3 regions of the Streptomyces sp. NPDC023157 genome follow, and region 3 is predicted to be linked to each of the others. Evidence: riboswitches for the same ligand, from Rfam matches in the RefSeq annotation. Region 3 holds a riboswitch; each other region holds the start of a gene.

Region 1 (3,264 bases), on a different contig from region 3:
ACGAGGGCGAGCAGGGCGCCCGCGAAGGCCCCGGCGGGCAGGGCGACGGTGGTGGTGACACCCCCGACGAGGCCGGCGCCGCCGCCCAGGACCAGGACGAGCACCGCGCCGGCGGAGGCCCCGGAGGAGATGCCGAGCAGGAACGGGTCGGCGAGCCGGTTGCGGACCAGCGCCTGGAGCACGGCGCCGACGACGGCGAGCCCGGCGCCGACGACCGCCCCGAGCAGCACCCGGGGCAGCCGCACGTCGAGCACGATCGTCCGGTACGGGGAGGGCCCGGCCCGCCCGGTCAGGGCGTCGAGCACCTGGCCGGGCGGGATGCGGACGGAGCCGAGCGCGAGCGCGGCGACGACGGCCGCGGCGAGCGCCACGAGCAGCCCGGCGACGACGGAGGCGTGACGGAGCCGGGTCATCGGGTCGCGGCCGCCGGGTGCAGCTGGGCGGCCAGCTTCCCGACGGCGGCGGGCGCGCGGACGCCGAGGACCGCGTCGGAGAGCGGCAGCACGGCGAAGCGGCGGTTCTTGACGGCCGGTACCTCGCGCAGGGCCGGGTCGTCGAGGAGGCGGCGCTTCTTCTGCTCGACGGTGGTGGAACCGTAGGCGTAGATGACGATCACCTCGGGCCTGCGGGCGACGACCTGTTCCCAGGTGGCGTCGCCGAAGGTCTTGTCGAGGTCGGCGAAGACGTTGCGGCCGCCGGCGCGGGTGATCAGCTCGTTGCCGATGCCCTTGCCGCCGGCGGTGAACGCGGTCTTGTCGCCGCTGTCGTAGACGAAGACGGAGACGGGGGCGGTGCCCTTCAGGCGCCGCTCGGCGGCGGTGACCCCGGCCTTCGCCTCGCGGGTCCAGGCCTCGGCCCGGTCGGGGACGCCGAAGGTGCGGCCCACCTCGGCGACCTCGCGGTAGACGTCGTCGAGGCCGGTGGCGCCGGAGGGGCAGTACTCGGTGTTGAGGCGGGAGGCGATGCCGGAGCGCTTGAGGTCGTCGCGGCTCCGGCCGGCCTTGGCGTCGAAGGCGGAGGCGTAACCGCCGTACACGAAGTCGGGGTCGGCGGCGAGCAGCGCCTCCTTGGAGGGGTACTCCTTCGCGAGGACCGGGACGCTGTCGTAGGCCTTCTTGTACGCGGGGAGGACGGCGTCGTCGAGGTAGGCCGTGCCGGCCAGGGACTTCTGCAGGCCGAGGGCGAGCATGACCTCGGTGACGTGCTGGTTCATGGTCACCGCCCGGCGCGGCGGCGCCTGATAGGTGGTCGTGACCCCGCAGTTGGTGACGGTGTACGGGAAGCCGGGCGCGGCCTTGCCGCCGGCGGGGGTGCTCGCGGGGGCCGCGCAGGCGGCGAGCAGGGGTATGAGGACGGCGGCGGGCAGCAGCGGGCGGCGCCAGGACATGGGGAGGCCTCCAGACGGGGATCTCCGCGTCCCCGGTCGGTGCTGGCAGGCGGCAGGTCAGTTCCTGGCTTCCGGCCCTGGTCGGGGGCCGGTCACAGTGGCGGGACCGTGCCGGATTCGCACCGGCTTCCTGGGTCCTGCCGCCCTCGTTTCCCGACAGTCTCTCACCCGCCGTCAGGCGGGCCAGGCGGAGGTGCGGATGGTCGCCACGAAGTCGCCGGGTTCGAACCCGGGCACGAAGTGGCGCAGGACGTCGGCCTTGACGTTGCCGAAGGTGGTCTCCGGCTTGGGGGCGACGCCTTCGGCGAAGGCGGCCAGGATGCGGTTCTTGAAGTCGGGGCGCGGGTGGGCGTCGACGATCGCGGCCCGCTCGTCGGGCGTGACGAGGGTGGGGTCGTCGTAGCCGATGCCGAGGACGTCGTACTCGACGCCGGCGGTCACCAGGGCGACCTCGGGCTCCATGAACTCCGGGATTCCGGGGGTGGTGTGGAGCGCGACGGCGGTCCACACCCGGCGGACGGCGTCCTCGCCGACCCCGTGGGAGCGCAGGAACGCGGCGGCCTCCTCGGCGCCGTCGACCTCGAAGCGGCGGCCGGAGGCGTGGTGCTTCGCGCCGAGCCCGAGGTCGTGGAACATCGCGCCGACGTAGAGGAGTTCGGGGTCGTACGCGAGGCCGCGGGCGCGGCCCTGGAGGGCGCCGAAGAGGTGGACGCGGCGGGAGTGGTGGTAGATCAGCTCGCCGGCGGTGTCGCGGACGAGTTCGGTGGCGGCGGTGGCGAGGGCGGTGTCGGGGATCAGCTCCATCGGGTTCATGGCTCAAGACTCGCTCCGGCGGCACCGCCCCGGCCATGTCCCTGAGGACAGGCATCCCACAGAATCGGACACATGACGAGTACGCGGCCGCGGCAGGCGGCCCAGGCGCCGCACGACGTGTGGGTGTTCGCCTTCGACGGGGTCCGCCTCCTCGACGTGTCCGCGCCGCTGGAGGTGTTCGCCACGGCCGGCGCGCCCTACCGGGTCCGGGTCTGTACGCCCGAGGGGCGGGACGTGCGCACCTCGTGCGGGCTGCGGATCGGCGCGGACGGTTCGGCCCGGGAGGTCGCGGCGGCGGGCACGCTGATCGTGCCGGGGGCGGTGGAGGTGACCCTTTGTGTGGCGGCGGGCCCGCCGGTGGCGGAGCTGGCGGCGCGCTCGGCGAGGGTGGCCTCGGTCTGTACGGGCGCGTTCGCGCTGGCGGCGGCCGGGCTCCTGGACGGGCGGCGGGCGACGACGCACTGGGAGCACGCGGCGGAGCTGGCCCGGCGCCATCCGGCGGTGGAGGTGCTCGCGGACGCGATCCACGTACGGGACGGGGAGGTGTGGTCGTCGGCGGGGGTGACGGCCGGGATCGACCTGTGCCTGGCCCTCCTGGAGGAGGACCGGGGGGCGGCTGCGGCCCGTGCGGTGGCGCGGGACCTGGTGGTGTTCCTCCAGCGGCCGGGCGGCCAGTCGCAGTTCTCCGCGGCCTCGCGCACTCCCCCGACGGGCCATCCGGTGGTGCGGCCGCTGCTCGACGCGGTGGCGGCGGATCCGGCGGCGGACCACAGCGCGCCGGTGCTCGCGCGGCGGGCCGGGGTGAGCGTCCGGCATCTGGCGCGCCTGTTCCGGGAGCAGACGGGGGCGACCCCGGCGGCGTTCGTGGAGCGGGTGCGGGTGGAGGCGGCCCGGCTGCTCCTGGAGGGCGGGGCGAGTGTGACGGGCGCGGCGGCGCGCAGCGGTCTCGGCAGCGACGAGAGCCTGCGGCGGGCGTTCGCCCGGCATTTCGGGGTCACGCCCTCCGCGTACCTGGCCCGGTTCCGGACGACGACCGGGGCGCGGGCCGGGTCGCGGAGCTGACC
Region 2 (3,264 bases), on a different contig from region 3:
CTTCCTGCGGGTCGAGCACCGTACGGGCGAGGGTGTCGGCCCACACCAGGAAGACCGCCCCCGCCAGGGCGGACAGGGGCAGCAGCCGGGCATGACCGGGGCCCGCGAGGGCCCGGATCGCGTGCGGCAGGACCAGGCCGACGAAGCCGATCGCGCCCGCGGAGGAGACCAGGACCGCGGTCAGCAGGGCCGTGACCGAGAGGAGGACCAGGCGGGTCCGGCCCACGGAGACGCCGAGCGCCGCCGCCGCGTCCTCACCGAACGCGAACGCGTCCAGGGTACGGGCGTGCCCGAGGCAGACCGTCAGCCCGACGGCCAGGACGGCGGCGCACACCCCGACGTCGGTCCAGCCCGCGCCGCCGAGCGAGCCGAGCAGCCAGAAGAGGATGCCCCGGGTCGTCTCGGCGTCGGCGGCGGTCATCACCACGAACGAGGTGAGCGCCGAGAAGAGCTGCATCGCCGCCACCCCCGCCAGCACGACGCGGTCGGTCGACCCGCCCAGCAGGTGGCTGAGGACCAGGACCAGGGCGAAGGAGCAGAGCGCGCCGAGGAACGCGCCCCCGGTGACGGACAGCAGGCCCCCGCCCGCCCCGAGGACCACGACCGCGACCGCCCCCGTCGACGCGCCGGAGGAGACACCGAGGACGAACGGGTCGGCGAGCGGATTGCGCAGCAGGGACTGCATCACCGCCCCGCACACCGCGAGACCGGCTCCGCACACGGCCGCGAGCAGCGTCCGGGGCAGTCGCAGGTCCCAGACGATGCCGTCGCGTATCGCGCTCAGACCGGACGGGCCGCCGCCGAGGCGGGAGGCGACCACCGACCAGGAGTCCGCGACGCGGATGTCGGCCGGACCGATCGTCAGGGCCAGCGCGACCGACGCGCACAGGAGGACGATCCCGCCCACCACGGCGACCGGTGCGAGTGCCCGGGAGGAACGGACGGCGGTCCGTACGGACGGGGTCACCGCCGCCGGGCGGCCGGCGGTGCTCCGGCTCGACGCGGTCACCGTCTCCGCTCCCGGCCGGGTCACTTCGCGAGTCCGTACGTCTTCAGCGCGGCGGCCACCTTCTCGATGCCCTCGACGGTGCGGATCGTGGGGTTCATGGCCTGTCCGCTGAGGATCACGTACCGCTTGTGCCTCACCGCCGTCATGTTCCGGGTGACGGGGTGGCTCTCCAGGAACTCGATCTTCTTCGCGGCGCTCTCGGCCGACTGCGCCTTGCGGGTCAGATCGGCGATCACCAGCACGTCGGGATCGCGGTCGGCGACGGTCTCCCAGTTGATCTGCGGCCACTCCTCCTTCGTGTCGTCGAAGACGTTCCTCACCCCGAGCGCCCCGCTGACGATGCCCGGTGCGCCGCAGCACCCGGCCATGTACGGGCCCTGGGAGTCGGAGAACCAGTAGAGGACCGACGCGTCGCCGAAGTCGGCTCCGGCCGTGGCCTTCCCGACCCGGGCGCGGAGCTGTCCGACCAGCTTCTCGCCGCGCTCCGGCACGCCGAACACCCGGGCGAGGTCGCGGATCTCCCCGTACACGGTGTCCATGGTCAGCGGCCTCGTCCGCACGCCGTCGCCGTCACCGCTGTTGTCCTTGCCGACGCAGTCGGTGGGGGAGAGGTAGGTGGGGACGCCGAGCTTCGCGAACTGCTCCCGGGGGGCCACCCCGCCCTTGCCCAGGGTGTAGAGGAAGGAGGCGCTGACGAAGTCGGGCTCGGTGTCGAGGACCTTCTCGAAGGACGGGTAGCGGTCGGCTAGCCGGGGAACGCCGGCGTTCGCCTTCTCCAGTCCCTTGAGGACCGGGTCGGTCCAGGTGGCGGTGCCCACCATGCGGTCGCCCAGGCCGAGGGAGAGCAGGATCTCCGCCGATCCCTGGTCGAGGGCGACGGCACGGCGGGGCGCGCGGTCGACCTCGACCCGCTGCCCGCAGTTGTCGAGCCGCACCGGATAGCCCGCCCCCTTGGCCTCGGGCGAACCCGCCTCGGTGCCGGTGCCGGTGCCGCACCCGGCGACGAGAACGGCACCGGCCACGAACAGCACGGCGGAACGGACGGAGTGTGCGAAGGGCACGGAAGGAGTCCTCTGCGTCACGGCTCATGCGCGGAGCCTGTCGTACGGTGCTCCCCGGGCGACGGCGCGCGACGCCAGGGCCGCCAGCAGGTCTTCGGACTCGGGGTCGTCCGGACGGAGCGCCTTCCCGGACCCCTCGGGACCCAGTGGCCGATGCTCCGCCCGTCACCCTCACCGCTGCGCGTCAGCTCCGGATTCCCACCGGATTCCCTGACCCGTGCACATACCGTGGCGATACGTACAGAGGTACGACTGGCCCGGGCAAGTTACCACAGGCACCTTTTTCCTCCTGACGGGTCGTCCGTCAGGAGGAGAACCCGGTAAGGGACACCTCGTCGCGGACCGTACGGGCCGCCGCCACGAGGTTCTCCAGGGAGGCGCGGGTCTCGGGCCAGCCGCGCGTCTTCAGGCCGCAGTCGGGGTTGACCCAGAGCCGCTCGGCGGGGATCGCGTCGAGTCCCGTGCGGAGCAGGGCGGCGGCCTCCTGGGCGGACGGGACGCGCGGGGAGTGGATGTCCCAGACGCCGGGTCCGGCCTCGCGCGGGTAGCCGTGGGCGGCGAGTTCGCGGGCGACCTGCATGTGGGACCGGGCCGCCTCCAGGCTGATGACATCGGCGTCGAGGTCGTCGATGGCCTGGACGACGTCGCCGAACTCGGCGTAGCACATGTGGGTGTGGATCTGGGTGTCCGGCCGCACGCCGCCGGTGCTGAGCCGGAAGGCTTCGGTGGCCCAGGCCAGGTACTCGGGGTGGTCGGCGGCCCGCAGCGGCAGGGTCTCGCGCAGCGCGGGCTCGTCGACCTGGATGACGGAGGTCCCGGCGGCCTCCAGGTCGTGCACCTCGTCGCGCAGCGCGAGAGCCACCTGCCGGGCGGTGTCGGCGAGCGGCTGGTCGTCGCGGACGAAGGACCAGGCGAGCATGGTGACCGGGCCGGTGAGCATGCCCTTGACCGGCTTGGCGGTGAGGGACTGCGCGTACGCGGTCCAGCGCACGGTCATCGGCGCGGGGCGGGAGATGTCGCCGGCGAGGATCGGCGGGCGGACGTAGCGGGTGCCGTACGACTGGACCCAGCCGTGCCGGGTGGCGAGGTAGCCGGCGAGCTGCTCGGCGAAGTACTGCACCATGTCGTTGCGTTCGGGCTCGCCGTGCACCAGGACGTCGAGTCCGGTCTTCTCCTGGAAGGAGACGACCTCCT
Region 3 (3,264 bases):
GGAGGTGGAAGAGCGCGGTCGGCGCGTTGCCGATGGCGACGACGGAGCCCTCCAGGCGGTCCCGCCACAGCTCCATCGCGGCGGCCGACCGGGTGGTGCCCAGTTCGGCGGCGAGCGCGGGCACCGACGGGTCGGAGAGCGTGCAGACCACGTCGTTGTCGGCGGGCAGCCGCTTGCGGGTGACGCCGCTGGCGACCATCCGGGCGTCGCACAGGATGGGCGCGCCCGCGCGCAGGGCGGCGCGCGCCGAGGCGACGACGCCGGGGGAGTGGGCGATGTCCCGCACGAGGTCGGTCATGCCGCAGGCGTGGATCATCCGCACCGCGACCGTGGCGACGTCGGCGGGCAGGCCCGCGAGGTCCGACTCGGCGCGGATCGTGGCAAAGGAGCGGCGGTAGATCTCCGCGCCGTCCTTCTCGTACTCGAACATCCTGGTGCTCTCGCTCATCTCGTGGGGGTCGCCGGGCCGCGGGCCGCCGCGACCGCTTCGGACAGGGAGGTACGGGGGGTGGGGACGCCGTCGACCAGGTAGGCGCCGTCCTCGGTGGCGAGGACGTCGACCCAGGCGCCGTGCGGGTGCCCGCAGCGGCGTGCGCACCCCGAGAAGTGGACGGGCAGCCGCCCGTGCGGCGCGAGGGCCGCGTCCGCCCGCACGTCGGCGAGGGACTTGGCGCAGCCGGGCCGCCCGGTGCAGGCGCCGACGCCGGTGCCGGCGGTGTCGGGCCGGGTGATCAGGCCGTACGAGGCCAGCTCGGCGAGCCGGCCGGGCGGCGCGGCGACCACCGCACCGCGCCAGGGCGTGAACCGCACCTCGCGCGCCGGCAGCAGCGCCCGCAGCTGGACGGCGGTCAGCCGGCCGAGCGGCGCGAGGACGTACAGGGCGTCCGCGCCCAGCGGCCCCGGGGCGGGCGGCTCCCCTTGGGGCAGCGGGGGTACGGCGTGGGGGACGGGCTCCGCGACGAGCCCGGCACGCGTCAGGGCCGCCGCCAGGTCCGGCACGCACCCCTCGGGCAGTTCCCGCACCCGCCAGGCCCCCGTCCCGGCGGTCTCGGCGGCCCGCAGGAAGGCGTCGGCGGCGGCGAGCGCGGCGCGCGGGGCGTCGGCGGCGGCGATCCGGAAGGTGTGGTCGCCGAGGCGGAGCCGGGCGCGGGCCTCCCCGCCCGCGGGGGGCTGTTCTGCGAGCAAGGTCACATCCCCGCCGAGCCCCGCGACGTCGCCCCGCCCGTCGTCCAGGACGAACAGGAACCGTCCCGAGAGCGCCGCCGTCCACGCCTCCGCGCACAGCAGCGCGTCCAGCTCCCGCGCCCACAACTGCGGGTCGGGGCCGCCGAGTCCGTCCAGTCCCGCGGCCGGTGAGGCGACGATGTTGCGGATCCGTTCGTGGCTGGGCGAGGGCAGCAGCCCGGCCCGGTCGAGGAGCGCGGCCAGCTCGGTGCCGCAGCTCTCGCCGAGCCCGCGCAGCTCCGCGTTGCCGCGTGAGGTGATGCTGACGCTGCCGTCCCCGAGGGACTCGGCCGCGTCGGCCAGAGCGAGAACCTGAGCCTCCGTCAGGCGCCCGCCGGGCAGGCGCAGTCGGGCGAGCCGCCCGTCGTCCGCCGCGTGCAGTCGCAGCGCACCCGGACAGGCGTCGCCGCGGTCCCGTATGAGAGGTTCGCCCGGTTCGGGCGAGGTGCGTGGGGTGGCCGACATGGCGGCGAGCATACCCACGGCACGATCCGCTCCCACCTGGCACGAACCGGCCACGGGCGGGGCGGCGGCAGCCGCGTACGGCCCCCGCCCACCCGGTGTGATCCGCCCGACCCCCCGCTCTCCCCCCGCCGCGCCCGCTCACGATCTAGGATGCAGACGGCATGGGGTCCCAGGACCCCGGGGAGGAAGCCCGGTGAGAATCCGGCGCGGTCCCGCCACTGTGAGCCGGTCCGGAGTTCCGGGGCGGTGAGTCAGGAACTCCCGCCGTCCATACGACCACCCGGGGCGCGGACAACCCCGAGGAAAGGGCCTGAGCTCGCCATGCTCCTGCTGCTGTCGCACTCCGACACCGACCTGCTCAGCGCCCGCGCGGCGGACGCCGCCGTCGCCGATGGGCAGGTGGCGTACCGGTACGCCAACCCGTCCCGGCTGCCGCTGGCCGACCTCCCCGCTCTCCTCGACGGCGTCGAGCTCGTCGTCGTCCGCCTCCTCGGCGGCCTGCGGTCCTGGGAGGACGGCCTGGACACGGTCCTGGCCGCCGGGAAGCCCGTGGTGGTGCTCAGCGGCGAACAGGCTCCCGACGCGCAGCTGATGGAGGCGTCGACCGTCCCGGTCGGCGTGGCCACCGAGGCGCACGCGTACCTGGCGCACGGCGGCCCGGCCAACCTCGGCCAGCTGGCCCGCTTCCTCTCCGACACGGTGCTGCTCACCGGCCACGGCTTCGAGCCGCCGGCCCCCGCGCCGACCTGGGGCCCGCTGGAGCGGACCCCGGGGGAGACGCCCGAGGGCGCCCCCACCGTCGCCGTGCTCTACTACCGCGCCCACCACATGAGCGGCAACACCGCCTTCGTCGGCACCCTCTGCGACGCGATCGAGCAGAAGGGCGCCCGGGCGAAGGCCCTGTACGTGGCCTCCCTGCGGGCCCCGGAGCCGGAGCTCCTCGACGAGCTGCGCGGTGCCGACGCGATCGTCACGACGGTCCTCGCGGCGGGCGGCACCAAGCCGGCCGAGGCGCAGGCCGGCGGCGACGAGGAGGCCTGGGACGCGGGCGCGCTCGCCGCCCTGGACGTGCCGATCCTGCAGGCGCTGTGCCTGACGGGCTCGCGCGCCGCGTGGGAGGAGAACGACGAGGGCCTGTCGCCGCTGGACGCGGCCAGCCAGGTCGCCGTCCCGGAGTTCGACGGCCGGCTCATCACCGTCCCGTTCTCCTTCAAGGAGATCGACGAGGACGGCCTGCCCGCGTACGTGGCGGACGCCGAGCGTTCCGCCCGCGTCGCCGGCATCGCCGTCCGGCACGCCCGTCTGCGGCACATCGCGAACGGCGAGAAGAAGCTGGCTCTCGTCCTCTCCGCGTACCCGACGAAGCACTCCCGCATCGGCAACGCCGTCGGCCTCGACACCCCGGCCTCCGCCGTGGCGCTGCTGCGCCGGCTCATCGCCGAGGGCTACGACTTCGGTCCCGAGGCGGACATCCCCGGCCTGGTCTCCGGCGACGGCGACGAGCTGATCTACGCCCTGATCGAGGCCGGCGGCCACGACCAGGACTGGCTCACCGAGGAGCAGCTGGCCCGCAAC

The links. Region 3 has a riboswitch for cobalamin ahead of cobN (cobaltochelatase subunit CobN). Riboswitches for the same ligand answer to the same signal wherever they lie in the genome.
Region 1: it holds a riboswitch for cobalamin, as region 3 does, so the genes downstream of both, ACZ3ZE_RS05310 (ABC transporter substrate-binding protein) here and cobN (cobaltochelatase subunit CobN) in region 3, are expected to answer to the same signal.
Region 2: it holds a riboswitch for cobalamin, as region 3 does, so the genes downstream of both, ACZ3ZE_RS06730 (ABC transporter substrate-binding protein) here and cobN (cobaltochelatase subunit CobN) in region 3, are expected to answer to the same signal.

The regions. Positions count from the first base shown of each region.
Region 1 covers NZ_JBVHIL010000001.1:1,164,185-1,167,448, forward strand. The annotation lists gene ACZ3ZE_RS05305 (FecCD family ABC transporter permease) at 1-413, opposite strand, end outside; gene ACZ3ZE_RS05310 (ABC transporter substrate-binding protein) at 410-1,387, opposite strand; cobalamin riboswitch at 1,426-1,574, opposite strand; gene ACZ3ZE_RS05315 (HD domain-containing protein) at 1,562-2,200, opposite strand; gene ACZ3ZE_RS05320 (GlxA family transcriptional regulator) at 2,273-3,262, shown strand.
Region 2 covers NZ_JBVHIL010000002.1:203,608-206,871, reverse strand. The annotation lists gene ACZ3ZE_RS06735 (FecCD family ABC transporter permease) at 1-910, opposite strand, end outside; gene ACZ3ZE_RS06730 (ABC transporter substrate-binding protein) at 1,030-2,070, opposite strand; cobalamin riboswitch at 2,139-2,339, opposite strand; gene metE (5-methyltetrahydropteroyltriglutamate--homocysteine S-methyltransferase) at 2,375-3,264, opposite strand, start outside.
Region 3 covers NZ_JBVHIL010000005.1:309,468-312,731, reverse strand. The annotation lists gene ACZ3ZE_RS20070 (precorrin-8X methylmutase) at 1-448, opposite strand, end outside; gene ACZ3ZE_RS20065 (cobalamin biosynthesis protein CobG) at 445-1,689, opposite strand; cobalamin riboswitch at 1,830-1,972, shown strand; gene cobN (cobaltochelatase subunit CobN) at 2,011-3,264, shown strand, end outside.